2 regions of the Margalitia sp. FSL K6-0131 genome follow, and region 2 is predicted to be linked to the other one. Evidence: predicted binding sites of a transcription regulator. Region 2 holds the regulator's gene; the other holds the start of a gene.
What was found. The regulator LexA, encoded in region 2, represses DNA repair genes until DNA is damaged. The targets are predictions, from matches to a motif close to CGAACATATGTTCG.
Positions count from the first base shown of each region.

Region 1: a site for LexA is predicted at 13,263-13,276, ahead of NSQ59_RS07570 (WYL domain-containing protein). Genes of this name have one in related genera too.

Region 1 covers NZ_JBBOZS010000001.1:1,580,008-1,596,565, reverse strand. The annotation lists gene NSQ59_RS07645 (phosphoglycerate kinase) at 1-1,137, opposite strand, end outside; gene gap (type I glyceraldehyde-3-phosphate dehydrogenase) at 1,352-2,359, opposite strand; gene NSQ59_RS07635 (sugar-binding transcriptional regulator) at 2,425-3,447, opposite strand; gene NSQ59_RS07630 (glutaredoxin family protein) at 3,587-3,829, opposite strand; gene rpoN (RNA polymerase factor sigma-54) at 3,946-5,277, opposite strand; gene NSQ59_RS07620 (phosphodiester glycosidase family protein) at 5,539-6,576, shown strand; gene NSQ59_RS07615 (YjcZ family sporulation protein) at 6,901-6,996, shown strand; gene NSQ59_RS07610 (hypothetical protein) at 7,339-7,710, opposite strand; gene NSQ59_RS07605 (winged helix-turn-helix transcriptional regulator) at 8,693-9,487, shown strand; gene NSQ59_RS07600 (hypothetical protein) at 9,477-10,115, opposite strand; gene NSQ59_RS07595 (FtsK/SpoIIIE domain-containing protein) at 10,099-11,250, opposite strand; gene NSQ59_RS07590 (hypothetical protein) at 11,262-11,585, opposite strand; gene NSQ59_RS07585 (helix-turn-helix transcriptional regulator) at 11,937-12,146, shown strand; gene NSQ59_RS07580 (DUF4429 domain-containing protein) at 12,143-12,607, shown strand; gene NSQ59_RS07575 (YolD-like family protein) at 12,636-12,980, opposite strand; gene NSQ59_RS07570 (WYL domain-containing protein) at 12,982-13,200, opposite strand; gene NSQ59_RS07565 (SIR2 family protein) at 13,446-15,038, opposite strand; gene NSQ59_RS07560 (hypothetical protein) at 15,184-15,402, opposite strand; gene NSQ59_RS07555 (hypothetical protein) at 15,551-16,129, opposite strand; gene NSQ59_RS07550 (hypothetical protein) at 16,143-16,558, opposite strand, start outside.
Region 2 covers NZ_JBBOZS010000001.1:3,274,777-3,291,334, forward strand. The annotation lists gene NSQ59_RS16060 (ABC transporter ATP-binding protein) at 1-761, opposite strand, end outside; gene NSQ59_RS16065 (ABC transporter transmembrane domain-containing protein) at 766-2,514, opposite strand; gene NSQ59_RS16070 (hypothetical protein) at 2,705-2,914, shown strand; gene NSQ59_RS16075 (YneF family protein) at 3,013-3,228, opposite strand; gene sirA (sporulation inhibitor of replication protein SirA) at 3,306-3,746, opposite strand; gene NSQ59_RS16085 (polysaccharide deacetylase family protein) at 3,943-4,686, opposite strand; gene tkt (transketolase) at 4,844-6,850, opposite strand; gene NSQ59_RS16095 (DUF896 domain-containing protein) at 7,009-7,239, opposite strand; gene NSQ59_RS16100 (YneB family resolvase-like protein) at 7,351-7,992, opposite strand; gene yneA (cell division suppressor protein YneA) at 8,002-8,325, opposite strand; gene lexA (transcriptional repressor LexA) at 8,491-9,114, shown strand; gene NSQ59_RS16115 (hypothetical protein) at 9,180-9,419, opposite strand; gene NSQ59_RS16120 (hypothetical protein) at 9,640-9,804, opposite strand; partial or broken gene NSQ59_RS27970 (YjcZ family sporulation protein) at 10,076-10,144, opposite strand; gene NSQ59_RS16125 (GNAT family N-acetyltransferase) at 10,338-10,910, opposite strand; gene NSQ59_RS16130 (GNAT family N-acetyltransferase) at 11,126-11,677, opposite strand; gene NSQ59_RS16135 (YjcZ family sporulation protein) at 11,905-11,988, opposite strand; gene NSQ59_RS16140 (YjcZ family sporulation protein) at 12,995-13,072, shown strand; gene NSQ59_RS16145 (YjcZ family sporulation protein) at 13,120-13,233, shown strand; gene glnA (type I glutamate--ammonia ligase) at 13,589-14,923, opposite strand; gene NSQ59_RS16155 (MerR family transcriptional regulator) at 14,972-15,376, opposite strand; gene NSQ59_RS16160 (methionine gamma-lyase family protein) at 15,520-16,558, opposite strand, start outside.

The DNA of each region.
Region 1 (16,558 bases), 1.7 Mb from region 2:
AAATTCAAGGGATGCACCGCCACCTGTAGAAATATGGTCCATTTTATCTGCTAAGTTGAACTTCTCAACTGCAGCAGCAGAATCTCCACCGCCAATAACGGAATATGTATCATTTGCATCAGCCAGTGCTTGGGCCACACCCTTAGTTCCATTTGCAAAGGAATCTAATTCAAATACACCCATCGGTCCATTCCAGATGACAAGCTTTGATTTTTGAATGACATCTTTATATAATTCAACCGTTTTCGGACCAATATCCAAAGCTTCCCAGTCTGCTGGAATTTCTTCAATCGATACAACCTTTTTATTCGCAGAATCAGAGAAATCATCTGCTACAATAACATCAACAGGCATATAGAAATTCACATTTTTCTGTTTTGCTTTCTCCATAAACGATTTAGCTAATTCGATTTTATCCTCTTCTAATAAGGATTTACCGATTTCATATCCTTTAGCTTTTACAAATGTGTAAGCTAAACCGCCACCGATAATTAAGTTGTCGACTTTTTCAAGAAGATTTTCGATTACACCGATCTTGTCTTTTACTTTCGCTCCGCCAATAATGGCTGTAAAAGGACGCTCAGGATTTGATAATGCTTTTCCAAGTACTTCTAATTCTTTTTCCATTAAGAATCCTGCAACTGCTGGCAAGAACTTAGCGATACCTTCAGTGGAAGCATGCGCACGATGTGCTGCACCAAATGCATCGTTTACATAAACATCAGCTAATTCGGCAAATGCCTTTGCAAGCTCAGGATCATTTTTTTCTTCGCCTGTATAGAAGCGAACATTTTCAAGAAGAAGAACATCACCATTTTCTAGTTTGTCAACATCGCTCTTGGCAATTTCTCCATAAGCTTCATTTGATTTACGAATATCTTTTTGTAGTAACTCGCTAAGGCGTTTTGCAACAGGAGTTAATCTTAACTCTTCCACTACTTTTCCTTTTGGACGTCCTAAGTGGCTGGCAAGAATTACTTTTGCGCCTTGGTCGATTAAATATTGAATCGTCGGCAATGCAGCACGAATTCGTGTATCATCCGTAACATTTCCATTTTCTAACGGAACGTTGAAATCAACACGGCAAAATACACGTTTTCCTTTTAAATCGATATCCTTGATTGATTTTTTATTCAACTTACTTTGCCTCCTTTATTAAGGAAATATTAATGATTATTGTTAGCATTAAGCCAACAATTTTCAAAGCATTTTAATAAAAAAAGGAGTGGGGAATGTTCCCCTCTCCCCTAATGCTCCCTTTTTTATTATAGATGTAGGGATTCTAAATATCCATTCATTTTTTCAAAAAGTATAACACATATATTGAATTAATGTGTCATATTAATGGATATTATAGTCCTTTTTGAGCAATATAATCAGCTAAGTCTACTACACGGTTAGAATAACCTGTTTCGTTATCATACCAAGAAAGAACTTTAACCATATTGTTATCTAATACCATTGTAGATAATCCATCAACAGTTGAAGAAGCAGGAACACCATTGTAGTCTTTAGACACTAATGGAAGGTCGTTGTATGCTAAGATACCTTTTAATTCGCCTTCAGCAGCTTCTTTCAATGCAGCATTAACTTCTTCTGCAGTAACTGTTTTATCAAGTTCAGCAACTAAATCAACTACAGAAACGTTTGAAGTTGGAACACGCATTGCCATACCGTTTAATTTTCCTTTAAGTTCAGGTAATACAAGTGCAACTGCTTTAGCAGCACCAGTTGTTGTTGGAATAATGTTTTCAGCTGCTGCACGTGCACGACGGTAATCTTTATGCGGTAAATCAAGAATTTGTTGATCATTTGTGTATGAGTGAACTGTAGTCATCATACCGCGTTTGATACCGAATTTTTCATGAAGTACCTTTGCAAATGGCGCAAGGCAGTTTGTTGTACAAGATGCATTTGAGATAACATTATGATTAGCAGCATCATATTTATCTTCATTAACACCCATTACGATTGTGATATCTTCATCAGTTGCAGGTGCAGAGATGATAACTTTTTTAGCGCCTGCTTCTAAATGTTTAGCTGCATCTGCACGTTTTGTGAAACGACCAGTTGATTCAACAACGATTTCCACTCCAAGATCGCCCCAGCCAAGTTGTGCTGGTTCACGCTCAGCAAGAACTTTCACTTTGTGGCCGCCAACTACTAGGCTGTCTCCGTCTACTGTAACTTTTTCTTCAAGTGTTCCGTGAACACTGTCATATTGTAAAAGATGTGCAAGCATATTTGCATCTGTTAAATCGTTTACTGCAACAACTTCTACATTAGGATTTTTTAATGCTGCGCGAAAAACATTACGACCGATACGACCAAAACCGTTAATACCAATTTTTACTGCCATTTATATTTCCTCCTTTGGATAATAAACAAATAATGTATTTTCAAAAGGGTAATCCCTTTTAAAAGCTATAAGTTAAGTATTTCTTTTGCCGCACCTTCATCCGTTATCAATACGGTTGATTTGGTGGTAGCATTCATAAATGCTTTAATTGCCTTTGCTTTGGATGCTCCGCCCGCAACGGCAAATACATTTTGCACATTCGGCAAATCTTTCAATTGAAGACCAATCGTCGGCACTTTATGTACGATTTCGCCGGCTTCATTAAAATAATATCCGAATGCTTCCCCAACAGCGTGACCACCGGTAATTTTCTCCATGTCCTCTTCTTTTGTTTTGCGCCTTTTCGCCATTGTATAAGCCTCACCAATACCGTGAAGAACCATATTGGCATTTTTTATAAGACTTAGAACCTCTTTTATCATTGGCTCCTTTACTATAGACTCATATACTTCCTTACTGACTTGATCCGGCACATAAAGAACACGATGCTGCGAACCAGTATTTTCAGCCATCTTGGCACATATTGTATTAGCTTGATTTTTTACATCCTCACCAATACCGCCACGTGCGGGTACGAATACAATTTCCTTCTCGGCAAAATCGGTTGTCAGCATATCAGCAACCGTCGCCATGGTTGTGCCACCTGTTACAGCTATGATATTTTTCCCATCAAGATGTTCTTTCATTCTTATGGCACAAGCTCTTCCGAGTTCACCTTTCACCCATGGGGTCTCATCACTGTCTCCAGCGACGATAACAACTTCCTGAAGGTTCAATATCTTTTTCAATTGTTCTTCCATTTCATTAATCCCCGAAATCTCTCTCATCATACTTTCCATATCCTGTAAAAGCTTTAATCCTAACTTTGTCACACTCATTCCGGAAGATTGAATGGTAATCAGCTTTTGATCTTTCAAAAATTCCACTTCACTGCGAAGAACTCGTTCAGAATGGCCAAGCTCACCTGCGAGCGTTCTTCTGCCGACCGGCTCCATGAAATAAATCGACCTAAGGATTTGATATCTTTTTTGCATAATAGAAAGTAAATCGGGTAATAATTTTTTTTGAACCTCAATTAATGAGTACATCTAGTATGGCCCCTTCTGTTATTCTCCGGGTCAAAAAGTGTCCCGTATAGACATATTGTGTCCCATCTATCCGAAAAAAAATACCCTTGCTACATTTTTTATTTTAGCAGGGGTATTTTTATAATTCAACTATGATGCATCAACTTTTTTGTTGCAAACGTTTACTTACTGTAAAAGGATCGATTTGCCCATATTGAACAATTTCTCCATCGATTTCAATTACCGGTATCATTAGTCCGTATTTTTCCGTCCATTCATCACTGCTTTCAATATCCTTCTCTACAACCTCAAATAAATAATCATCCTGAAGAAGGTTCAGAATTTGCTTAGCATCTTCACAAAGCTGGCATTTCTCTCTTGTATAGAACACAACTTGCTGCAACGAATAAGTCTCCTTCCATTAATGGATAAGAAAGAATACATTTTTAACAAATAGTTTTTTACTAGTATGGTTTGTGTTTGGCTCCAATGTCTATTGGCTAGCCACTGGAGCATTTCTTATATAAACCGTCTTCTTTTAGATGAGGGCAATATATTCAATTGATCCCGGTATTTCGCTACTGTTCTTCTCGAAACAGTGATGCCTTCTTGTTGCAGGGCTTCGACGATCGTTTGATCGGAAAGGGGCTTGATTTTGTCTTCTTGCTGAATTAATTGGACTATTTTATCCTTTACTTGAACAGCTGATGCATTCGTTTCATCTGCACTATGTAAAGCCGCAGAGAAAAAATGCTTAAGCTCAAAAGTTCCAAAGGGGGTTTGGATATATTTTTCTCGAACCGCCCTGCTGACCGTGGATTCATGCGTTCCTATGTCATCCGCTACTTCTCTCATGGTCATCGGCTTTAAATATCCCTTTCCCTTATGAAAGAAATCCATTTGTTTCTGTAAAATCGAGCGGCCGACTTTTAAGAGCGTTTCTTTTCGCTGTTCCAAGCCTTTCATTAGCCATTGAAAATCATAGTTCTTATCCTTTAAAAATTGCTGCACCTGAACATCCTTATAGGCTGACATCATTGTATAATATTCCTTTTGAAATTGCACATTTGGTAGATGCTTTTCAAATAAATAAACATCTAGTTTATTTTGATTACCCATTACAATTAAATCAGGCAAAACATACTGTGGTTTTTCCGTAATAAAATGTGATCCAGGACGCGGATCAAGAGTTTGTATAAAATCAGCTGCTTCCTGAATCTTTTGAATTTCAACATTCAGTTTCTTCGATATTATTTTCCACTTTTTTTCTGCAAATTCCATAAAGTAATTTTGAAGAATATCAAAAACAAGCTTCGGACATTTCTCTTCTTTTTTTGCCTGCAGCAATAAACACTCTTGCAAGCTTTGCGCACCGACCCCTGCAGGTTCAAGTGATTGAAGAAAAAGAATTCCTTTTGATATCGCTTCTTCATCCACACCGAGTGTCTCTATTAGTTCCTCTTTTTCAATGCTCAAATACCCGTTTGCATCAAGACTATTAATAAGGCAATATATCACTTTTTTTTCGGTCTTTGTTAGCGCTTTCAAATGTGCCTGAAATAATAAGTATTCCTGTAATGAACCTGACTTTTTGGCAATTTGCTGCACCCAATCCCTGTCATCTTTTTCGATCTTTCTAAATTTACTTTTCTTTGTATAATCAAAATGAGGATCCATTAATTTTATATTGGAATGTTCCAACTGTATAAGGGGGTTCTCCAGCGCTTTTGTTTCTAAAAAAGAAGACAATTCTTGAGCTGAATATTGTAAAATTTCAATGGCTTGTTTCAATTCCTGTGTCATGGTCAGCTTTAATGTTTGCTGCTGCCATAAACCTGCTTGTAAATCCATCCATACATCCCCTTTCTAGATTTTATTTTACACTAGAATAGTGGATTCGTATATTTCTTTTTTGTTAAGGATATACTTATTGGCTATTGTTACCGTATAATTCTTATTATATTTTAATGAAATTATAAGAGAAAGTTCCTATAATAATATATAGTACTTTTTTATTACCAATTCCAAAAAGTAGATTGGCAGTTTGGATGTTTTGTAGGTACAATATACTGGTACATTGACTTATTTTCATTCTTAATAAGGAGAATCATCATGGATGAATTAAAAAATAAGGTTAATACAAGCTCTCGTATTCAACGAAAGCGAAAAAAAGCAAGGAAACGCTTTTGGAGAGTTTTTACAATTGTTTTTGTTTCTGTCTTCATCATAGGAGGCGGTTTTTTATATGGTACAAATCAAGGTTTACAATTTAGAAAAATGCTAGTCGGGTCAGTATTATCAACGCAGCATGCCCGATATGTGAAATATATGGGATTTCTACTCCCACAATCAGAGATCGATAAGTTGAAAAAAGCATTTTATCATCCTCCAACTGTCCAGACAGCAGTTGACAGCATTAATAACATTGGAAGTAAACAATTGAATATTCACGAGGATACCATTGATACAGCAAACTATACGGCAAAAATTTTGGTCATTTCAGATCCAACAACGGTTCATTTAGTGCAATCAAGACTGCCTGATAAAGGTCAAGCACTTTCCGAATTGATATCTGAAAATCAAGGAATTGCTGGTATTAATGGAGGAGGATTTGTGGATCGCGGAGGAACTGGCTCAGGGGGAAAAGCGACTGGAATTGTTATTAGTCAGGGAAATGTCCTAGCTTCACCAAAGGGAGATCGAAATATCCCACAGCTTGTCGGAGGTTTTCTAAAAGACGGTCAATTCATAACCGGTAAATATTCTGTCAATCAATTACTGAACTTAGGCGTAAGTGATGCGGTAAGCTTTGGTCCACAATTGATTGTGAATGGAGTTAATCGAGTAACTCCTGCAATTGATGGAGCGTGGGGCTGGGCGCCGCGCACTGCCATTGGCCAAGCGAAAAACGGAGATGTTATCATGATTATCACGGATGGCCGATTTTATTGGAATAAGACACATCGCGGCGCGTCCATGTCTGACATGGCCCAGATGTTTGAGAAATATCAAGTAACTAATGCCATTGCAATGGATGGCGGAGGATCCACAACGATGATCCATAATGGACAATTGCTGTTAAAGCCCGCTACGGATACAGCTGTCGGTATGCGATATTTACCTAATGCTTGGGTAGTTATTCCGCACTAGCCTTTTCTAATCATTTTGTTAAGATATTCAAAAAGCTAATGTAAAAAATTACAAAGTATGGTAAACTAACATTTGTGGAATAATTTCCTATTTTTCCGCAAACTTTCTACATGGCGACTATATAGTCGCCTTTTTAATTTTCATCAATCATTCACTAAATTCCCCAAATAAATCGAAAAATCTTATTGCCACTACTAACTTCTGTTACACATAATCCTTTAAAGTAAAACCTGTATGAATTCTTCATTTTTGTCCTTAAGTACAAGCAATTTTGCGTAAAAAACATAAACTAAATATATCTATAACCAAGGGGGTGTTCTAAAGATGAGCGAAGAACATCATCACCACAGAGCTGGATTTGCTCTAATAGTAGTGTTATTTATACTGCTCATAATCGTTGGAACTTCCTATGTTTATTAATTTTCACTGCTATAGAAGCATCTTTTAGATGCTTCTACCTTTTTGCAATTGCTACTAAAGTTGAAGCCAATTTACAAAAGGGTATTATTCCACATAAAAAAAGAACCCTTTGATGATTAGTTCATGGGTTCGATAAAAGTATATAAAACTATTATTAGTGATGTTACTCTAAAAAGGTATCACGATAAACTTCCACGATTATTACTTCTTTGAGGTAAGCACTTATTCAAGCTATTCCTTCAATTAGGAAAGAGTTGCTTCTTGTGTTTGTTCCATACTATTCGGTATCTCTTATCACAATTAGCCATAAATATATACGAAAATTAAAATATTTTTAAAACTTTAATCTTCAGTGTGTATTATCATTGTGTAAGGTATATTATCATAATCCACATTTTTAAGACAATCATGCTCTTTATAAAGATTTTCGACGTCTCTAAGGATTGGTAGAATTGGAAAAGTTCTTTCTGCTACCTTTTCTTTTTGAAGAAGCTCTTCCAAGACTACACATGAATCATTTTCAGTGTAATCTTCTAATACAATCCCAATTACAACATATGATGGTTCTTGACCGTTTCTTCCAGCCCATCTTGCTTCAACTCCATCATATTTATCTGCTATTGAGCTTATAATATTTGCAGCGTCGTAACTCAAATCTCCGTTCTCATTAACAACGTTAATTCCATATATTATACATGATTTTAATTCTGACATTTAAATTACCCCTATTTTCTTATTCAATAATATCTTCAATACTATAATTATATTGCCAGCATTTCTTTCCTTGGTATTCAAATACCCAACCAAACTCTTAAGTATATTCAGCTTTTACAACTGTATCTTTTGGAATGATTATCTCCCTTAAAATATCTCTATTTTGGTTTGGTACGGTTTCTAAAGTTCTAAATATCAAAATTTAGATAGACAGATTGAGGAACTAGAGAAATATGGATGCAATAGAATCTTTTGCGATAAAGATTCTGTAAAGACCTGAATATCAAAAAATGAAATCTATAATAGGTCTTGGTAATATCTTAGTAATCCATTCATTGAGCCGCTTCATTTTTATAGGAGAATATCAACTATTTTTGAACGAATACGGAAAGAATCATATAAAGGAATCGTTACGAAACTAAAATACTTATAATAGAGCTCGCGTTTGAATTGCAATTGAGGAAGGAATTATAAGAATACGCAAGCACTTGAAGAAAAACATCTAAATTATTGCAGGTAAAAGAAGAATAATGATGGAATTGTATTGTAGTTTAGACGGAACTCTAAGTTATTATTACTCGTGTTAACATTAGGGATGCGCTTCGCTGAAATGTTTGTCTTACATTTCTTTTCTTAACGTTAACGTTTTCTCATCATCATTATAATAAAAAAAAACACTTATAAAAATTTACAAGTGTTTTTCACCTTTATTAGCGCCCTCGGAGGACGTTTAAAATCAGCTTTAAACGTTGATTTATCAATAGTTCCCTGACACGTTGTGTAAATAATGTGTAAAAATATCAAACAAAAAAGCACAGCGTGTATAAGTAGTGCTACCAACACTCTTATACCGTCCGCCTACTTAGACTAGGCAAACACTTGCTGTACCATTAGGTGTAGTTTATTACACTATGGGTTTCTTCGCAACGGTTTGCTTTATAAGGCCGTTGCTTTTTTGTTTCCAAAAGGGGACATAAATAATATGAAGAAACACATTACAGTAATAGCCAATGCGGATTCTTTCCACAACCTTTCAACATTTAAGGATATTGAAGATATGAATAAAACAGTTCGCAATTACAGAGAGGTCATTAAATCGACCGTATCACGTTCTGACGTACAATCAAGACTAATTGCATTATTGGAACTTTTAAAACGTCATAGCTGCAAGCAAATCGGTGTCAGCTATATGTCTAAAAACACCATTGCTGAAAAACTTGAACTTTCCTATAAAACTGTTCAACGATTAATGAAAAAATTAGAAGAGCTAGGAATGATCCGTCAGATTCCAATGAAGCGTAAAAAGGATATGCTTCAAACGGCCAATGCTATTCAGATCATTCCAGCTAAAAATGATGTGTCCGACAAGATCCCTCCTAAAAAGTCCGAGAAGTGTCCGACCATTAAAACAACTTCTGGTTATTTAAAACAAAATAATAATAATAAACGTAAGAGCGTGTCGTTTTCACATGCCAATTTTGTTGCTCATTGGGTACCAGAAAGCTTTGCCAAGTTAACAAGTTATTATTATCAAAAAGCTGAAACCATTCAAGAATTTTGGAAAGTAGTAAAGCAAAATAATGCTATCGTCAATCATGTGGATGGCAGTAGAGCATTTACCGACCTTCAGTTAATAACTATTGGAAAAAGGGCATTCAAAGAATTGGTTATGAAGATTAAAGCTGGGAAAAGAGTAAAGAACGTTTACGGGTATTTTAATGGGATAGTAAATAATTTGATGGATAAGCTTTTCTTTGATCATGATTTTATGAACTAACTACTCTTTTTATACTAGGTTGTTTTACTTTTGGTACAACTGTATTTCCTTTTAGTTCTTCCATAAACTTTGTGAAGGATTCTGCCTGAAATACTTTAAATGGATAATTATCATCAATCGCATATCGTTGCTCAGATAAGATTAATACATGCGGGAAAGGCTCCATAATCCCTAAACTGTGGAAATCCAAATATCGTTCCATCTTTTCTTGCATTTGTTTTTCAGAGTATAAAGTTTTTTGTACTTCAATGAAAAAACCAGTTTTTCGGAAATTTAAATATATATCTGGTTCAGCATTTCCCTTTTTACTGTACTTTGGTTCAACCAAGAAAGTATCTATTCTGCCAAGTTGGCGAATTTCTTTGTAAGTGTTTAATATTGCAAGAAAATGACTTATTTTTTGCGAATTCTTTTTGATTTCTACATTCGGTCCAAAGTATACATATGGCACAAATGCGTTTGATCTTTGAATTTCTCCATCTCGAAACAATCTAAGTAAGACATTATTAGCAGCTAATTTGGGATTTTTTAAATTTGAAAAGTGAAGTTCTGCTATTGAATCGCGATCCATGACACGAAATTTATTGAGGTCCTTAATGATAGCTTTATCCCTATTGGTTAACATCATTAAACACATCCTTTTCAGTAAGTTTAGACGGTTCTTCTTTAACTTCCTTTAATTCTTTTGAAACATAAAAAGGATTTAATAATTTTTTCGCTTTCTCTATATCAAGATAAGGAGCTTGCAATTCATATAGTTTGTCACTGTTCATAATAAATCGTCCACTGACTTCTATTTTTTCAGCATTTGGAGTATTTACAATGCGAGATTCAACTTTATCTCTAAGTTTAAAACCCATGCTAACAGTTAGATTTGCCCGAACAGTAGTATCCAGGACTTGTGCATTTGGTCGTTGCATGGAAAGGATAGCAAACACACCAAGCGTCCTTCCGATGGCTACAATTTCAGTAAGAATATCCATGATGGTTTCATCTTTACGTAGCATTACAAATTCATCAATACATACAACTATATATGGTCGTCTTTGCTCTGGAGGAAGATCATCCACATGGCTTACTTCAAATATCTCTGTTAAATCGCTACGTTCATCTAACTCCTTTTTGATGTGTTGCAGCATCTTGCTAATATCCCTGGGCTGACTCAATACACATTGAACATGTTCAACCTTGCGAAAAATATGAAACTCAGATTTTTTACAATCAGCCAGGTATAGTTCCATTTCTTCTGGACGTTTCGTTTTAATAAAAGTCGTTATGATGGAACGCAGCTGTGTAGACTTTCCGGAACCTGTTTCCCCGGCTATTAAAATATGAGGTTGTTTTAACAAATCAAACGCTATATACTGACCATTCCGGTTTATCCCACAGATGATTCCAAGTTTAAAAGGAGCTATAACGGGTTGTATTTCTTTAAAATTATAAGTAAATTCGCTTGGCATGGACTTTTGGAATACCGTTAGAACAAACTTCTTTAAGTCCCCTTCTAATTCAATATTCCTACCGAAATGTTGCTGAAAAACATATTCTTTTTTCTTTACCTCTTTAGGATCCATTCCATTTAAAAGTGAAAAGGTATAAATAGTCTTTTTATCTTTATAATCAAATTGAACACTGTGGATTTTAGGATAAATGGTGATTTCCTTATCACCACTTTTATATTTATTTATCAATCCAGCGTTTTTAAAGGCTTTTTTTAATAGAGATTTCTCATGTAGCTTTGCTACCATTTCCAAGACTCTCATGTTTATCCTCCTTAAATGTGAAATAAGAACCAAAAAATTAATCCGAAAGAACCTATAGGGAAAGCAAATTTTAAGAAACTTGATATGTTGCCTGCGATTCCAGTTAATCCATTGATAGCAAGGATTTTTTCTGTTAATGCAATGACAACTACCGTTCCACACGCTAAGGTGAAGAGTACAAAAGTTGGGTCATGTAATGGAAAAAAAGCTTTTAAAGTAATAGGTGGAAAAAATGAGTATATACTTGTTTGTAGAGGTAAATTTCTTTCAATTGGATGGGCTGGCCGGCTCATAAATTCATTGAATGGAATAACCTCTATTTTTTTATTCAACATAAATTTCATCTCCTTATAATATTTTGTTGGGTTTCCCCCTCGCACTCCCCCTTTCCTCTATTCGCTTCGCTCATTTTAAACAGATTCTATTTTTGTTTATATTTAAGCATTTATATTAGGATAAATGCATTAGTCATACTGTTATGAATCTGTTTAAGGAATGAAGTAGCTAAACAGTAAAATCTATGTTGATTCTCATTATCTACTGTTTAGCATTCGTGTTAATACAGTGTATGGGTGTATGAACTAAAAATGCATGTCTACATGAATTTTAAAGGAGTTTTTTTTGTCTTTTAAATTCTTAAAGGAAAAAGACAAGTTTTAAAGAATATAAATATTGGTGATGATAAAATGAAGTTAACTCCTAATATTGAAAAAAATATAAAATCCAGTGGGTTAAGGAAAGATTTTATTGCAAATAAGCTCAATGTGTCAGTTAGGCAGCTGAGAAAATATGAAACTGGTGAATCATTAATTCCCATTGACAAAGCATATGTTTTAGCTCGATTATTAAACAAGAAAGTTGATGATTTATATGATTTTGAGGGGGAAGACAAATGAAAGAATTCGATTTTAAAGGTGCAGGAAAGACTACTATTACATTAGATGGTAATTTTCTAAGAATTAAAAGAAAAGGATTCATGAACTTAGCTAATCATGGGTTAGATGGAGAAAAAACTTTGGATATAAACAACATTACTGGCGTTCAATTAAAAAAAGCTGGTTTGACTAGTGGATATATTCAATTTCTTGTTATGGGCAGCAGAGAAAGTAAAGGAGGAGTATTTGCAGCAACTAAAGATGAAAATACAGTGATGTTCGTTAAAAAAGAACAACTAATGGCTGAAGAAATCAAAGCTTATGTAGAAAATATATTAGCTAATAAAAATTCTGGAACAGTACAAGTAAATCAAAAAATTGATACTGCAGAAGAGCTAAGAAAATTTAAAGCATTATTAGATGATGGTATTATCACCGAGGAAGAATTTGCAGCTAAGAAAAAAGAATTATTAGGTATTTAAAAAGTAAACCGTCCATTTCTGGGCGGTTTTAATCGTTCATTTGAACGTTCATGATCTCACTAAACAAAATATACTCGACAGTGGTTGGGTCAAGTAAAAGCTTTATTCTTTGCTTTATTTGGTCCACAGAATACACAATACCTGTAAATGTCTCTACAAGGCCATTGTCGTACACCGTAAAAGTTACTGGTAATTTATTTTCTTTAGCAAAACGGATACGTTCCTCAAACTCCTGCACTTGATAATCATCCAGTAAAGGCTTTTGGATTTTTTTCTGATCAATCCACATTTGTTTTAGTCCTTCCACATGTTCAGGCATGAAGAAGCCATGCCACTTAATCAAACCACGATCTTTAATCTTATCCGAATCCATGTTAAGCTCCCCTTCTATATCTTCTAAGAGGTCCAATCGATAAAATGTTACTCATGCTAAATGTTCGAACCTGTTTTCGCGTGAAGCAATAGGCACGGAAATAATCTTCCCCGACTTTCTCCACTTTGATAATACGTTGAGTTATTTCACCTTTATTGGATTGATAAATCATTTCAAGCTTTTCACCGGTTTCTACAGCGTTCAATAATAAACCTTTCATCGATTAGACCCCCTCAAAATACGAACTATAGTTCTTATTGTATCTTAGATTTTCTTTTTACACAAACATTTGTTCTTGTTTTACACAATCAAAAAAGTCCATAACGGACTTTTAATGTAAAATTTTTGATATATGAAAATAGGCGTAAATTACATTGACAAAATTAATGAAAAATCATATTCTATACTCGTAAGATATTGAAGTGGCTAATGGCAATCCTTGAAGGGTTAGGCGTTAGTCACTTTTTATTTGTACTTCATAATATCCAATACCACAGAAAGCCTTCTAAAAGCAGAATTTAAAGTAAGAACTCCATTCTCTTTATAGAAATTTAATTTATTTTTCAAATAACATTCAACGTCATCCAAATTAAGTCTTTCAATATTATATGCAATCACGTCCATCTCCTTAAATTCCTTATAATCTTCTGCTAAAATATCTTCTAATGAATCAAACATTTTCTGATGAGAACTATTAATTTTCTCTATAGAGTTTTTTACTTGCCCGAATCGTAGTATTCTCTGCTTTAATTTTTCTTTTTCAACCGCATTTAAAGATGTATATTCTATATCAACATCTTTTAGATATTTAAAAAAAGGAATTCTTGCATTAGGTGGTTGTATTGATACAAATTTTAAAGCAATATCTGTATGAATATGTTTTGTATCCGCAAGGAAATCTTGCATATAAGTCATCACATCAGGTAATTTAAAAATATAAGTCGTGTCCCCGAGTGCAACTACTAAATTTTCGTCACTAATTCTTTCAGATATTTCGTCTAATTCACGTGGTGAAATTAATAAAGACTTTAATGCACCTTTCTTTCCTCGATCTATAATTAATTCTTTAATTAGATCTTGGAACTTTCGAACTTCAGAAGGATATGCACCTTGGTTAATCATAAGTAGTTCTTTATATATAAAGCTATAGTTGTCTGTTTCAATTACTGTATATGTACAATCTAAATCATCATCTGATTTTTTATATTCAATTAATTCCTCTTCATCTTCTTTCCAGTTTATGATAATTATTCGATCCTTCATGAATTCTTTTTCTTTTGAAGTGAGTGAAGATGAGAAATCCCTTATTATTTTCCTTATATTTCTATCTGACAAAGAATATCCCAAAAAAATTATGGGGGAATTTATTAATAAAGAAATAATTTTTGCACTTATTAAAACAGAATTTTTATCAAATGTAGTATAATCATCCCTTGTTATTATTATAGACGATGGTTCTTCCACACACCCATGAATTTTATATATTTCACCCCAATCAGTAGTTTTTTGAAAAAAACCTTGTTGACCGATAAACTTTTTAAGTCTGTTTTTTTCTTTAAAAACATGAAATGTATCCTCAATAAAATTATCATAATTTGTTGTCAATATTATCTGTGATTTATTTAAAACCTTTTGAAATAATAAAAATTCATCGTACATTTCTTCTTTAATTGCATAATGGGAAAATCTATTTGCTATAGCTTTTTTAAATGGGGAAATATTACTAAAAAAAGCTTCTTCTTGAGAAAAATCATTTATTTTTATTTCTGAGTTAAAAAATTTGGTGTTGTATTTATCTTCTAAAATAGAACCCATTTCAACATATGTAATAAAATCTAAATCTAATTCATTTTGTATTTTTTGTTTTAAGTTCTTTTTTAATTGATTTAAATAAGCATAAAAATTTCTTTCCGGTTCCACAATATCCCAAAATTCTTTTAATAATTCAATCCATTTCGGATAACTATGTAAATATCTTTTTGAAATTCCAGATCCAATAAATATTATGGGATATTCGTTCGATTTACCTAGGTTATTTAAACATACTGAATTCGACATTTTTATCTCCTCTCAAATTTTAATAACAGTTTATAAATCTTGATTCAACACATAGTAAAAAATCCCTGCTAAAAATAAAATTTAATGAACAATTATCTTTTTTGCTCGGTATATAAAAAAATACCCCTATCTAAAGATTAGGGGTTTATTTAATCAATTTAAAATTACGCTTTGGATAATACTTTCTTAAATCTCCAAGCCATTTAGGATGTCTGTCTATCAATTCATCAACAGTTCCTTGGTCTTTAATCATCCGTCCACCAGCACAATTTTTGTGAATCAAACCATTAGCATCATCTAAAATTGCATGTTGAGATGATTTTAATGGCTGCATACACGCCCCACAATGAGGTACAATTCTCATTTATCAAACACTCCTTTCCATTTTATTACCATATTAGACAAAAGTTTTTATTTTCCTTCCTAAATCGATAAGTTTTCCAATAAAAAATGCCCCTCTCAATTAAGAGAAGGGCTTAAGTTTTTGTTGAAAGAAGTAATCAATTTTGATATTAATTACGCTTAGCTAAAAATAAAATGAAATTGTGTAGTATTGAAGCATTTCTCAATGTTATTAAAAGCGAATTTAAAACAAGTGTAAACCAAAGAATAAAAATTAAAGCTAAAGATATAAAAAAATATATGTTGTCCTCTATGATTTTTATGTGAAAAAACTTTAAAACTACTGATGCTATGATACTTACTATCAAAATAAATAATTGTAATAGTATTGCATAGCTAAAATAACTAGTTAAACTATTTAACAATCTACGTCCTTCTTGGTTATTTCCCTGACTATCCATTGACTCAGCAATCCCCAATGGATTGCTAGAAGCAATAATCGCAACACTAGCAGTATTGAATCCAGCTAGTATTGACATAACAGATATTATTACATCATTAACGTCTTGCAGTACTTTAAGCATATTCAGATTACATATATATATACAAAAAACCACAATACATGAGATAATAAAAGGTACTAATGTATCAAAGCGAATTTCCTTTTTAGAAGACATTTTAAAGTAATTCTTTATTATTTGTATTAAATCATAATTAACTGATCGTCTATTGGGTCTCCCCACCGCCATAATAGTTCAACTCCTAAATAGCCCTTCTCTTCACCTTATCTATAATCCCATCAATGAGTTCCTGGAAACTAATAATTCCATTTTGATTAACATTTACTTTTACAGAAAAATCCTTTGGATGGTCTTCAATTTTTATTGCTTTTGTTCTCCCTGATTCTTCAGACCCTTCCACAACTATTTTTTCATACTTATCAAGCTCTTCGAGATTTCTAATGAATTGTTCAATCCTTCTCATACTGCCTCCTCTCTCTTTATTTATAATTGAATATTCAATCGTGTCAGCTCCAGCTACCCCTTCTGCACCAGCTCTTATAGCATTAACAACATCGCTATTAATATCTTGGTTATATTTTATTTGCATTGTTGCTTTTTTAATCCTTACAAGTTTACCTATTTCTTCAAAAAATGATTCTGAATATATTGTTGTTA
Region 2 (16,558 bases):
CCATCAATCTTAATATTTCTCATTCCAGCTTTATAATGCTTTTCATTTATTTCAGCAAATTCATCTCTAAGTCTCTTCTCTTGTCGAAATACTTGGATAATGGACATCCCTTGCAGAGACTCATTTAATTTGGCATTCAACTGACTTAGTCGCTCGCGCATTTCCTGGTAAAATACTGAGCTAAATTTTCGATATAGTACCATAACATAGAATATTAATGGCAATATACATAAACAAAATAATGCGAGCTTTGTATTTAAAGAGAACATAGCAATAAAAATACCTACTAATAAAAAGCTGCCCTGGATAAAGGTAACCATTACATTTACAAACATATCAAAGATAGCTTCTGTATCATTCGTAATTCTTGAAACAATACTTCCCGCGGGTGTCTTATCAAAATAACGCATTCCTAATGTTTGCACCTTGGAATACACATCAATTCTCAGCTGCTGAATAATTTTGATGGCGATTTCCTGAAACTTAAAAATTTGAAAATAAGAAATAACAACTTTAAATATTTGGATCCCAATATAAAGACATGCTAAAGTAACAAGCGGCTTATATGGAAAATGATGCGGGGTTAAATAATCATCAATAAATCGTTGGATAATAATTGGTCCATATATATCACCCAAAGTCGCTAGCAATAACAATGTAAAAGCGAATATAATAATCTTTAAATGGGGTTTTGTATAACTCATTAGTCGAAATAATACTTTACGTTGTTCCTTCCCGGACATTGATGTCATCTTATCCATTTCATTATCCCCCATGCTCCACAAGTTCTTCAAGCTGTTGACGGTCATACATTTCTTTATACCAGCCGCCTTTATTGATTAGCTCATCATGATTACCACGTTCAATAATTTTTCCCTCATCTAAAACAATAATCATATTCGCATGCTTAATAGCACTTAAACGGTGAGCAGTAATAATTGTCGTTTTCCCAGTTCTTTCTTCCTTTAAAGATTTTAATATAGATTCCTCTGTTTTTGCGTCAACCGCAGAGAGAGAATCATCCAACATCAATACCTCTGGGTCCATAATTAACGCTCTTGCAATCGAAATTCTTTGTTTCTGACCACCTGATAGGGAAACACCTTTCTCTCCCACAATCGTATCGTAGCCATCTGTAAATTCGACAATATCATCATGAATATGTGCTAATTTAGCCGCATCTACTACTTTCTCTTTTGACATCGATGGATTGGTAAACGCAATATTTTCTCCAACAGTAGCGGAAAACAAAAAATGATCTTGAGGTACATAGCCAATGGAATGACGAAGACTATCCATTTTATAATCCTGAATAGAATGTCCTCCAAATTCTATTTTCCCTTTGTAACCTTCAAATTCACGAATCAATAGCTTTAACAATGTCGTCTTACCAGCTCCAGTTTTTCCGACAATCCCTAAAGTTTCCCCTTGATTAATGGAAAAGAAAATATCTCTTAATATCTCTTTTTCCTCATTCGGATAACGGAAAGATTCTATAGCATATGAAATAGAGCCAGATGGAATTTCGTTTAATGCATTTGGTTTGTCTTTAATTTCAACCTGTTCCGCTAATAGTTTTTTTACACGATCATTAGATGCTCTTCCACGTTCCATAATATTAAAAATACTTCCGAACGCAAGCATTGGCCATGTTAGTAACCCGATGTAGGTTGTAAAGGATATTAAACCGCCTATCGTCAATTCATGATTAATCACTAATCGTGAACCAAAAATAATCGATAAAAAGAATGATATAGCAATGATTATCGAAATAGTCGGATCAAAAAGGGCATCAATCCTTGAAACAGATATATTTTTCTTTACGACATCATCCGATTGCTTGATAAAGGATGCGATATCATCTTTTTCTTGCCCAAAGGTTTTAATAACCTTAATTCCATTTATACTTTCTTGCGTTTTGTCATTTAAATCAGAAAACGCCGCCTGTGCCTTATGAAATCGCCTATGTAAAATTGACCCATAATAGCTAGTCAGAATGGCCATTATAGGCATCGGAATCAATGCAATTAGCGTCAATTTCCAGCTAATTGTGACAGCCATTGCAATAATAACGGAACCACCAGTCATAATAGAATCAACTAGTGTTAAAACCCCGCTTCCCGCTGTACCTTGGATAGCTTGAAGGTCATTGGTTGCATGAGCCATTAAATCCCCTACACGATTTTTTTGATAAAAGGATGGGGACATATTGGTAAAATGATGAAAAAGACGGTTGCGTAGAACGCGGGCAAGCTTATAGGAAGAACCAAATATCATGATTCGCCAATAATACCTTAATATATACATAGCTAAAGCTACGACAACCAAAACAAACACCCACTTGCCAAGCAGTATGGGGGTAAGTTTATTATCTTTAATTTCATCTACAATATAACCCACCACTTTAGGTGGAACTAACTGCAAAATAGCGACAAACGCTAATATAGATATTCCAACTATATATGGTTTTTTTTCTTGCTTAAAAAACCACATTAAATCCAAAAACACTTTCATTTCTTTTCCCCCGTCAGTTAAACATTGTCTGAATTTACAAATGCTTTCTAATTTTATCAAATATTCTTTCATTCGAAAAGTAGGGAATAGGACACTTTTAGTTGATAAAAAGGAAAATAATATTTCATTTTGATTATGGCAACTGAATAATTTTCGAAACTTTACACAATCTATGCCTGAGGTGAAAAAAATGGAAAATCAAAATTTCAAAGAAAATCTTTCCAATAGCAACGATAATATTATGGAAACGGTAAACGAAACATTTGAGAACATAGCTCAGGATGCTAAAAGTGATGTCCATACAGATAATCAAACGAGTCAACAAAGTAATCAAAATATAATTAATACAATTGATGAAGTAGTAGAAGAATTCAACAGTAATAATCCCTGGAGAGATTAATAAAAAAACACTATTTCTGTTAGGAAATAGTGTTTTTTTATACTATAAGTGAATCGGGAATTCACTCTTTATCCTAATATACTTCTTATTAGGATGCATTATTTCATTTGTTTGTTCATCGCATTCATCATTTGATTGATTTTCTTCTGGGATGGTTTCATACCCATTTGTGTCATCATCATTTTAAGCATTTGTTCATTAATTGGTGGATTTTTCTTTAAGTAGTTCATCATATATTTTCGTGCTATGAAAAATCCAATGGCAATTCCTACAAGTAGTGCCACGACGATTAATAAATATCCCCACCAGGCCATTGCTTTATTTCCTCCTTCATGTTGTCACATTTCAGTGTACTAAATCCTCAACCATTATACAATATTTCATTTATGTTTCAAACGAATTTACGCTCTTTTATCGGTTTTATCCATCCAAAACGCTCATTTTCAATATCAATTGCGAGTAAACGTCCATCAAATTTTCTTAATGCTTCTAAAAAAATTGATTCGGAATCATAGTTTCCCCATGCTTGTATTAAAAGTTTTTGCTCTTCCAATTGAAACTCCACTCCGTTTTCATGAGTATTCCCTTTCATATGATATTTTCTTCCGTCCCAAATTAACTCATTCTTCTTTGCCAGAGATTGATTCATTAAATGATGAATACTTAATATAGGAAGAGGTTTTGTGATATATTTTATTTGTTTTCTAATAATTTCTTTTAGATTCCCACTTACATATAGGTATTGGAAAAATAAATCATAGAACATTCTTTCTCTTCCATAATAGTATTCTGCTACTTCCTTTTCAATTGAATAGATTTGATAGGATCTCATGAAAAATCTCACTCCCGAGTTTTTCTTTCCTATCATTATATAGAAAGAGTAGTGCATTTATTGTCATAAGTTGTTTAAAAATTTTGTTTCTTTTGTCGAAAAAAGACAGAAATCAGAATACCCGTTATATTTTCACATTATCATTAAAACTCTTTTATTTTATAAACTATTCAAAGTCAATGTTGAATGATCGAGTTTATTGATAAAAAGGGACACCATCATACTCTGTTTTCATTAACAGCTCTGAAACCGTGACCATTTCGTATCCAGCTTTCTTTAATTGGGGTAAAATAATTTCTAAAGCTTTGACTGTTCGACTACGGTCGCCACCTCCATCATGCATTAATATGATATCTCCAGGCATTGTGTCTGATAATATATTTTCTGCAATTTTTGATGCCCTTAGTTCTTTCCAGTCTCTAGAGTCCTGATTCCATGTCCAAATAATTACTCGATACCCCGCTTCCCTTGAAGCTTGGATAATTTGTTTATTATAATATCCTCCTATAGGGCGAAAGAATGCTGGGCTTAATCCAGTTGTTTCTTTAATAATTTTTTCTGTCTTTTCCATCTCATGTAACAAATGCTTCTTGGACAAATTGGCTGAAAAATGATGGCTATATGTATGATTAGCAATTTCATGTCCTTGCTTTGCTTCATCCTGCACTATTTCTGGGTATTCCCCTACATGTTCCCCTATAACAAAAAAAGTAGCTTTTGCATTATACTTTTTTAAGAGCTTTAGTATTTGAGTGGTATATAATGGATCTGGACCATCATCAAAAGTTAATGCAACAATTTTTTTAGTTGTCCTTGCATTCCAAATAGCATCGCCAGTTTTTTCAAACTCAAACCTCTTAGTCGATTTGGAAAGAACTGTACCGTTATCAAAAAGTGTAATAGTGATAAAAAGTATTACAATTATCCATATTTTTTTCATAAAGTAATCCTCTCATATACAAAGAGTCATTTACTTTAGATTCCCTTATTTCATCACTTAATATGTCTTTTAAAAAATGGAAAAAAATTTTATATTGAAATCATTCCTTAAGCAAAAAAACACGCATAAATTGCGTGTTTTTTGCTGGATCAAATTCTTATTTTTGAAGTAATGCCTTTATACGACCTACAACATTTTCAACGGTAAATCCGTATTCTTCCATAATTTTTCCGCCTGGCGCAGAAGCACCAAAACCTTCAATTGCAAGGATTTCTCCTTCATCTCCTACATAGCGATCCCATCCGAATGGGGCAGCCATTTCAATAGCAAATCTTTTCTTCACAGATTTCGGAAGAATAGATTCTTTGTATTCTTTACTTTGTTGTTCAAAACGATCCCAAGAAGGCATACTGATGACAGAAGCATCGATATTTTCTTTTTGAAGTACGGCTTGTGCTTCAACTGCAAGATGCACTTCAGAACCTGATGCAAGAATCATCACATCTGGAGTTGTCTTTTGAGACGGAGAAACGATATATGCTCCCTTTTCTACGCCAGTTTGTGCATTTTCTTCTGTTAATTTTAGTGTTGGTAAACCTTGTCTTGTTAAAACTAATGCTGTAGGTTTATCCTTTGATGTTAATGCTGCTCTCCAAGCTGCAGCCGTTTCATTACCATCCGCAGGACGGATAACAGAAATATTCGGCATCGCCCTTAAAGCTGCTAATTGTTCGATCGGTTCATGTGTCGGACCATCTTCACCAACTGCAATACTGTCATGTGTAAATACATAAGTAACAGGCAATTTCATTAATGCTGCAAGACGAATCGCAGGTCGTAAATAATCAGAGAAAACAAAGAACGTTCCGCCATAAACTTTTAATCCGCCATGAAGAGCCATCCCATTCATAGCTGCTCCCATCGCAAACTCACGAACTCCAAACCAGATATTTCGACCATCATAAGATTCCGGTGTGAAATCTTTTTCACCTTTTATCATTGTATTATTGGAACCGGCAAGGTCAGCAGATCCTCCAATAAAGGTAGGAACATTTTTGGCAATGGCATTTAAAACCTCACCACTTGATGCACGGCTTGCAAGGCTTTTGCCCTCTTCATAAACAGGAATATCCTTATCCCAATCTTGAGGAAGTTCCCCATTTAAAGACTGCTCTAGTTGCGAAGCTAGCTCAGGATATTTATTTTTGTATTGCTCAAATAATTGATTCCATTCCTCTTCTTTTTTTGCTCCAGCGTCTACAATTTTTTCATTAAATCTGTCGTAAACCTCAGATGGAACATGGAAATCTTCTTCGAATGTCCATTTATAAAATTCTTTTGTCAATTTTAATTCATCAGCACCAAGTGGAGCACCATGAACTGCGGATTTTCCAGATTTATTTGGAGAACCATATCCGATAACGGTTTTAACCTCAATCATTGTAGGACGAGTAACATCAGATTTCGCCTCTTCAAGTGCCTTAGCAATTTCCTCGAAATTATTACCATCCTCTACACGAATATATTGCCATCCGTAGGATTTAAAACGGCCTTCAACACTTTCTGAAAATGACTTATCTAAATCACCATCTAAAGAAATATCATTAGAATCATACAATACTACTAATCGACCTAATTTCAAATGTGCAGCTAAAGACGCAGCTTCACTTGAAATTCCCTCCATTAAATCGCCATCACCACAAAGTGCATATGTATAATGATTAATTAATTCAAAATTATCCTTATTATAAACACCTGCAATATGACGTTCTGCCATTGCCATCCCTACTGCCATTGCAATACCTTGACCCAATGGACCTGTAGTTGCTTCTACTCCATCAGTATGTCCATATTCCGGATGACCTGGTGTTTTGCTTCCCCATTGACGGAAATTCTTCAATTCATCCATGCCCAAGCCATATCCGGAGAGATGAAGTAAACTATATAAAAGCATAGAACCATGGCCAGCGGATAAAACAAAGCGATCACGATTAAACCATTTTGGATTCTTTGGGTTATGATTCATAAAACGAGTCCATAAAGTATACGCCATTGGAGCTGCCCCCATAGGTAAACCAGGGTGACCCGAATTTGCCTTTTCAATTGCATCGATGGATAGTGTTCTAATAGTCGTAACGGCTAATTGATCTGTATTATCAAACAAATTTCATGCATCCTTTCCTAAATAAAATATATTATCACTGTATTATTATCTTATGTTTAGTACATTAACTCAATAAATTATCATCTATTTTTCATAAATAATTATTAAATCCCAGATGGAACTAGTATTTGAAGCAATAAATTTATTAGACCTAGCATTTAATGGAGTTTTTTATTTTGAAGATCACGAACTTTTTTAGGTGTTACTTCGTCACCATTCGGGTCAAACACCCTGACCTTCTCTATTGTATTTTTCATAGATGAACGAAAAGAATCTAGATATTCTCTTCGTAATTTTGATTGTTCTTTCGCTTCCTCCTTGCTCAAACCTTGCTCCTTCGATTTTTTTGCAAGTTCATTTATTCTCGCTATTTTCTCTTTTGATAGCATAAAGTTACTCCTTTACAGAAGGATAAATATCCTGCCTTTAATCAAAGTAATGTTACTAAAAAAAAAGCCCTTTTTCAAGAAAAGAGCTTTAAAACGTTTGTTATGCTACGATTATAATGTTTGCGTATAATCTTGAAATCTTCTATGCACAGTGGCTTTTGATACATTATAGCCAAAACCTCGCATTGTGGCGGCTATTTCTGCAAACGTAAGGCCATTATTCCTTAATCGGACAATCTCCTCAATAGGGACATCCTTCCGTTCTCTTCCTAATGCATTTCCATTACCATGCAAATTTTTTTCGGGATGATACCCTTTTGCCACTGCTCTTCTCATCCCACGTTTTATTTTTAAATTATGTAATTTACGTTGGTACTCCTCTACCATACTGACGATACTCAGAACCATAGAATCCGACTCAGAAAGCTCTAACTCACCATTATGGTCTAAACTAAATACTTTTACATTTTCTTTATTTAAGCAATGAAGCAATGCAATCTTTGCATTACCCCTTCCAAGTCTTGTTTCATCTTGAATAATAACGGATTCAATTTTATTTGTTTTAATGTTGTCTAACATCTCAAGCACACCTGGCCGATCTAATTCATAGCCGCTAGCTTGATCATGGATAACATTAACAACGGTAAGATTCCATGCTTTTGCAGCTGAAAGCAATTCTTCTTCCTGACGTGCTAAGGATGTTTCTTGTGTTTGTTTTGTTGTACTGACTCGACAATAAATAACTGTATTCATTCATATTACCTACTTTGCATCTGATGCTAATTGTTGTATGTTGTATTCTTTGCTTTTGGTTTTAATTGGAATTATAATGGTCTGTCCTGACTTTATATTTGTAGAAACTAAATGATTTTCATTTTGTACCCATTTAATAAAGTCTGACTTAGTCATACCATTTTCCATTTTATATGTATTTGCTATCGACCACAATGACTGGCCATCTGAAACAGTAATATGCGTATAGTTGTCGGAATGATCATCTAATTGAAATATCATGGTGATTCCGAGGATAAATGAAAGGATAACTAGAATAATAGCATATGAATATTTTTTCCATAACAATGACATTTTACATCCCTCTTTCGAATATATGTTCGCTTTATTGATTTTATTATAATAAGAACATTAGTTTGGTGTCAATATTTTTTTCGAACTTATGTTTGTATATCTGGAAATGTAATGCTATAATGGAATTAATAAAAAGTCGAATTTTCGATTGTTGAGGTGTTAAATATGACAAAACTTTCTAAAAGGCAACAAGATATATTGGATTTTATCAAGCAAGAAGTAAAGCTAAAAGGCTATCCACCATCTGTTCGCGAAATCGGAGAAGCCGTCGGCTTAGCCTCCAGTTCAACTGTACACGGCCATCTTTCCAGACTTGAAAGCAAAGGATTAATTCGTAGAGACCCAACCAAACCAAGAGCGATAGAAGTTCTAGATTTAATGAATGATTCAATCCCTCAGCAAATAGTAGTAAATGTACCTTTAGTAGGAAAAGTTACGGCCGGAATGCCAATAACAGCTATAGAAAACGTTGAAGAATATTTCCCTTTGCCTGAACATTTAGCACCTGGCGATGAGAATGTATTTATGTTGGAGATAGTTGGGGAAAGTATGATTGAGGCAGGCATATTAGATGGAGATTATGTTATAGTTCGCCAACAGCAGACTGCAAACAACGGTGATATAGTGGTGGCAATGACAGAAGAGGACGAAGCAACGGTTAAAAGATTTTTTAAAGAAAAAGATTATATTCGTTTGCAGCCTGAAAATTCAACAATGGAACCGATTATTTTACCAAATGTAATTATTTTAGGAAAAGTAATCGGACTATATCGACAAGTAATTCATTAAAAGAAAAACCCAAAAGGTTAGAAATACATTTCTTGCCTTTTGGGTTAAATAATATTTTAGTAGACTTATTTATCACTTTTCGCCATATTTTTGGTTCCACTATATAATCCGCTTGCGGATAAACCTAGCATTAAACCAACAATTATTCCTTGTTTTATACTAGTTCCTAAATAAAATATTCCAAATAACAGTCCTAGGATTACAGCTAAGAATGGCGAATATTTTTTTGGCAATCCTGCTCTCTTAAATAACTCCACCACCCCAAGAATTAACGGAATAATGGCAACATCATAGATCTCAAACACTTTATACCACCTCCGGTTTTCTCATAATATTATCTTATGCTCGTCCCCTATACCTTGATGATTTCTCTTAAAATATTTTATTATTATTTTGACTTTAAGCTTGTACATTCAACCAAAATAATAAACATTAATCTTCAAATAAGATTATGGGAGTTTGGCCGCCAACTTATATATAATCCAATGATAAAAAAAAAGCGCCAAATACAAGGCGCTATGTAACTCAATTGTTTTTTAATTGTTGTTTGATGGCCTCATCTCTCTCGCCGCCATCTGATAACTCTTCGGAAAACTCATGTTCTTTTTGTTCGTTAGAAATAAACTTGGAGGACTTCAATACTTCCGATGGAATATTATTATTAGGAGCCGCATCATCATTCCATTTCATATACTTTCACTCCTTTTCTTTTAGTATTTGCTGTAAATACAAAATCATGCACTTATCATAATAGAAAAATTAGGAGTTTATTATTGCTGTAATATTCGAACCTAATTGAACCCCTCTAAACACCAGTGGTATCAAGGGGGGCATCTATTCTTACATGCTTAATTAATGTATTCTTTCCCAAGAAGAAAATTGCGTACAAGAACAAGTTTTTATCTCAAACAATTTAAGGATAGAACCTTACATTTTTCCCATTAAGAAATTTTTCGACGATTTAGTAAGTCCTAGAAAAAAGAACAATATTTAATAATATGAACAATACTACAATTAATACGAAGGAACTTCTGTTGAATTACAATAAAGTTGTTTATTTTTAAACCGCCAAATGCGTATTCCCCGTCCATTTTAATGGACGGGGAAGAATAAAGTTTTTTAATTTTTAGATTAATTATCGAATAACACTTTAAACAAGTAACAATAAAGTCGTTTAAATTTTGGAGTTATAAGCCCTTCCAAGTGAGGATGGGTTAAAAAATTTAATTATTCGTGTATTCCTCTTTAAGTATGCTGTATATTTCTAAATCAACAACTCCTTTGTCTGACCATAAAGAAGCTTGTCTTAACAATCCTTCTTTCATAAATCCGTTTTTCAAGAGGACTTTCTTTGAGATCTCGTTTGCAGGCATCACCTCTGCTTGAATTCTGTTAATATTAACTTCTTCAAATAAAAATTTTACTAACGTATGAACGGATTCGGTTGCAATGCCCTTACCCCAATAATCTTCTGCCAAATAATAACCAATAGTTACCACGTTCACTTTTTGGTTAAAGTCCATAGATTCCAAAATTCCAACCAATTTATTACTTTGATTCTTCTGAAAGATACCCCACTTGACTCTTCTTTTTTTATCGTAATCCTTATCAAAATGACCAATCATCTTACTTACCGTTTGTAAGTTATGTCTGGGAATCATTCCGCAATATTTGAATACTTTGTCATTGTCGTAAATCGAATATAATTCTTGTAAGTGTACCTCTTCGATTTTTTTTAATATCAGATTCGTAGATTCCAATACTGGAAAACCCGCGAAAACTTTTTCAATATTTATGTTACTTCCTCCCTTAGGTTAAACCTCAATTGGTATGTAAATCTTCATTTTCATTTCATTCGGAATTGCAGAATTTAAGACATCCGTTATTCCTTATTTGTACTGAAAACATTCCTAAACAATCTGGCCCAATTCTTGAGTAAACCTACTTGTTATCGCTTCTCTTCTTAAAGGCTTCTACTCCTAACTCAGAGTCACTATTCGATAATACTTTTTCAATGGTTCCCTCTTTCGGAGTTGAACTTATTAAAGTCAGTTTTTAGCATTCCGAATACAATACTATCGGTCCACTCATTTTTATTCCAAAAGTCTTGTATAAAGTGAGCTTCTTTTCTCATCCCAACCCTTCTACATAATTTTTCTGATGCTGTATTTCGTGCATCTAGATTCGCTTGAATACGGTGGACTTGTACAACTTCAAATAAATGGTTTATTAGTGCAATAACAGCCTCTGTTGCATATCCTTGTCCAGACACAGATTTTGAAAATGTATAACCAATTTCAACAGTATCTTTCATATCTGTGTACCTAATAGATAAATCGCCAATTACTTTACCGTCCATTAAGACCGCTAAGCTCAAGGCATTTTCCTTTGTTAATTGATTATTATTTAATTTCTTATCAAATTCCCTTTCTTTATTTTCATGGGTCCATTTATCATGCAAAAGATATTGACATGTTGAGTCATCATTATAGATATCATAAACGTCATTCAGATGATGTTTTTCAAATGTTTTAATCAGTAGCCGGTTAGTTTCAATTTTCATTAAATTACCTCCTTAAGACAGGAATATCCATACGAATATATGGCACAACTTTTATATTCAATTATGCAACAATTTGGCCATTATTGGAATAAAACGTTTGAAATTTTTAAACAACTTTATTGTCATTCAACAACTGCCACCATAAGTTGTTCCGCCATAGCTATAACCAGATCCACAATACATAAGTTTTTCACATCCAATATATTAATTTTATAACCATTGTTTCATTAATAAGCTCTGCCAGTGGAAGATGTACCTACTATGATAAGAAGAATAAACAATACTACTATATAAGCTAAAGCTACTCCCATTCCTGAAGCTCCTATCTAAACACCTCCTACTCATAAAATGGATGCTATCAGCTTCTCCACTATTAAAATATGTAAATTCTAATGCTATGGAATGGACAAACGGTATAAAATAATAGAAAATCCATGTTTGTCTAAAAGATTTAAGCTCAATGAGCAAAAGCGTATGCTATAAAACATACGCTTTTTTGGAGGTGATCTTTATGGTGCCAGTGGAGGATATGGCTAATATAAATTATGTAAAACATTATTAATCTGTTTGGACGAGTGTATAAGTAATTATAGATTTTAAATAAAATATATGAATGGCCATAGTAAAAATACACTCCGTATTAGTCCTATTATAATTTCTTTTTTAACAAACGGGAACTATTTTACGCAGTTAAAAGAACTCAAATATGCTGATATTCTTATATCCTTAGTCGGTAAGCCGCAGTCTTTATCTTCTATATCTACACTAATCCACAGGTCCAATCGCTAAAACATTATTTTTGCTAAATGTGCGAAAAACTAGTTTCGTGTGAAGCAATAAGCACTAATAAAATTTTCCCTGACTTTTTCAGCCTTAACTAATTAAGGTTTTGAGATGTAAGTGCTTATCTTAGATTTAGATAACGCAGTAAGGAATTAATACCACCTTATGTTATTAATATTGTAATGTTTTTTATGAAGAGTTTATTTAATGATAGATGAACTAGGGTTAAAATATCAATTTTTAAAATTTTTCACTTTCAATATTTACTCGTCCAAACTGTTTTTTCATTTATGCATATTTTATATTATCCGTATCCTCTATAAGCACATATATAACACCTCCAAAAAAAGCGTATGTTTTATAGCATACGCTTTTCTCTAGTTAAGGCAAAAATCTATTAGACATATTGAGGATTTATCTATTATTTTATACGTTTGTCCATTTCAAACTAATCAAATTTACATAGTGTATAAGAGGGTAACTTATCGTTATCCAAGTATTATGCAGGGGGTGTTAAGTATGGGAGGAACTGGAATGGGATTTGCTTTAATTGTAGTATTGTTCATTCTGCTTATCATTGTAGGAACTTCTTTCTCTGGAGGCGGTTATTAAATTCCAAAATCGTAACAAATATTTAAGATGCCGGAGGTGAGTAATAGATGTATTGCGGATCTGGTTATAGCTATGGCGGAACATCATACGGTGGAAGTTCTTTTGTTTTAATCGTAGTATTATTTATTTTGTTAATCATTGTATTATCTACATGGTGTTAATATTTAGACTATCAAATCCTACTTTAAGGACAGATGATTCTGTCCTTTTGTTTAATCGGTAATTTAGTATAGAAAGGAGTGGAAATATGAATCCCATGATGAGATTCCGAGGGGAACCAGTTGAAGTCAGAATGCGTGATGGCAGAACGTTTAGAGGAATGATGGATGGGGACCCGCCTCCAGGAGGATTTTTTATACGAGATGGTTTTAGGAGAAGATTCTTTTCATTTTTCGCTGTTGCCTTCGTCTTTTCGTTCCGAAGAGGAAGGCGGATATTTTAGAAAACACATCCACATTCACTGACTATTTAATATGATAAGCCCCTCAACACCGGTAGTGTCAAGGGGCTTCTCTATTAAAACTGTTGCATATATTGTTCTCTTTCCCATGGATGGACTTGTGTTCTAAACATATCCCATTCAATTTCTTTCGCTTCAAGGAAATGTTCTAGTATGTGACTTCCAAGAGCACTAACCATTACTTCATCAGATTTCAATTTATCTAATGCTTGAATAAGAGTTCCTGGTAAGTCAATAATTCCAGCTTCTTCTCTTTCTTGTTTATTCATTACATAGATATTACGGTCAACAGGAGCCGGAGCCTGTAAACTATTTTTAATTCCGTCTAATCCAGATTTCAATAATACGGCCATTGCAAGGTATGGATTAGCAGCCGGATCCACGCTACGAACTTCCACACGTGTACTTAAACCGCGTGATGCTGGAATTCGAATAAGCGGGCTGCGATTTTGAGCGGACCATGCAACATAGCAAGGTGCTTCATATCCCGGAACTAATCGTTTGTATGAGTTAACAGTAGGATTTGTTACTGCAGTAAAGTTTGGTGCATGTTTGATAACTCCTGCAATAAATTGATAAGCAACATCGCTTAATTCTAATTCTCCATTTGGATCATAAAAAGCATTTTTGCCATTCTTGAATAAGGAGAGGTTAGAATGCATACCAGATCCGTTCACTCCAAATAATGGTTTTGGCATAAATGTTGCATGTAATCCATGCTTGCGAGCAATCGTTTTTACCACTAATTTAAACGTTTGAATATCATCACAAGCCTTTAAGGCATGTGCATATTTAAAGTCAATTTCATGTTGTCCTGGAGCAACCTCATGATGGGATGCTTCTACTTCGAATCCCATTTCTTCTAACTCAAGCACGATATCACGACGGCAGTTTTCACCTAAATCTGTAGGTGCAAGGTCAAAGTAACCACCATTGTCATTTAATTCAAGGGTAGGCTCACCTTTTTGATCTAATTTAAATAAGAAAAATTCTGGTTCAGGTCCAAGATTGAAATCAGTAAACCCTAGTTCTTCCATTTCCTTAAGAATACGTTTTAAGTTATTGCGCGGGTCTCCTTCAAATGGAGTTCCATCAGGATTATATATATCACAAATTAATCGAGCAACTTTTCCTTTTTCAGCAGTCCATGGAAATACAACCCATGTATCTAAATCAGGATATAAGTACATATCTGATTCTTCAATTCGAACAAAACCTTCAATAGAAGAACCGTCAAACATCATTTTATTATCTAATGCTTTTCCTAATTGATTTACAGGAATTTCAACGTTTTTAATCGTCCCTAAAATATCTGTAAATTGAAGACGAATAAATTTAACATTTTCTTCTTTAGCAATACGGACAATATCTTCTCTGCTATACCTTGACACCTTGAATGTCCTCCTCTAGGATAAATAAATTTTTAATAGTTTGAAGCATTAATGATAAAATCTTGGTACTTCATTTTGTTTCATGGATGGACGCTGGAATCTTCCTGCCTGCAGCATTTCTTCGCGAAGAACTCTGCGAATTTGTTCGTCGGAAATAATAGTCTTGCTTTCTTCTACAGGCTGAACATTTTCTGCTTCTACATTTGTTGCTTTCATGGTTAATAGTTTTTTAATTCCCGCCATATTAATTCCTTGCTCTAAAAACTCCTTAATCTCTAAGAGTAAGTCTACATCGTTTAAGGAATAAAGACGGCGATTTCCTTCAGTGCGTGAAGGTGAAATCAATTGATGTTCTTCATAATATCTAATTTGACGTGCTGAGAGTTCCGTTAACTGCATTACTGTACTTATTGGTAAAATTGGCATAGAACGTCTAATTTCTTTTTTGTTCATGCTTCATTCTCCTTTCTTCCCTCTCGCATGTTATGATTATATGTTATGTAAGAAAAATAGTCAATATTATGTTAGAAATTCTAACATACATTTTTTTTAAAAGAAAAAGGATCACCTTTTTTCATGGTGACCCTTCCCTATTTTTATATTAAACCTTTATTCATTAAGCGATCCAATGCAGAACAGACTGCAATTTTCACATGTGAATAGGTTAAGCCTCCTTGAACATAGGCCGTATACGGAGACCGCAATGGCCCATCTGCAGTTAATTCTATACTTGCACCTTGAATAAATGTGCCCGCAGCCATAATAACATCATCTTCATAACCTGGCATGTAACTAGGGTATGGGGTTACATACGAGTTGACAGGTGATGAAAATTGAATGGCCTGGCAGAATTCAATCATCTTATCCGGGTCATCAAATTGAACAGATTGAATCAAGTCTGTTCGGTATGAGTTCCAGGAAGGTTGAGTATTCATATTGAATTTCTCAAGAATAGCAGAGGTGAATACCGCACCTTTTAAAGCTTGTCCTACAATATGAGGTGCAAGAAAGAAGCCTTGATACATTTCTTGGAGGCTATATAGTGTCGCTCCAGCTTCCGCACCAATTCCAGGAGATGTCATTCGGTATGAACATGATTCAATATATTCTTTTTTGCCAACAATATATCCTCCTGTTTTCGCAATGCCTCCACCAGGATTTTTAATTAACGAACCAGCCATTATATCAGCTCCAACATGGCATGGTTCCTTTGTCTCCACAAATTCACCATAGCAATTGTCCACAAAAACGACTAAATCGGGTTTTATGTTTTTCACATACAGAATCATTTGTTCAATTTCATCAATTGTAAACGATGGTCTTGTTGCATATCCTTTCGATCTTTGAATACCGATCATTTTAGTGCTTGGTTTAATTGCTTCCTTTACAGCTTGTAAATCCACTTTTCCCTCATTAGTCAACGGAACACTATTATAATGGATATTGAATTCCTTTAATGAACCATTTCCGCTTCCTCGAATGCCAACAATTTCCTCTAATGTATCATATGGTTTTCCGGTAATATACAGTAATTCGTCCCCAGGGCGAAGTATGCCAAATAAAGAAATGGAAATGGCATGTGTCCCGGAAATAATTTGCGGACGAACTAATCCTTTCTCAGCACCAAACACTTCT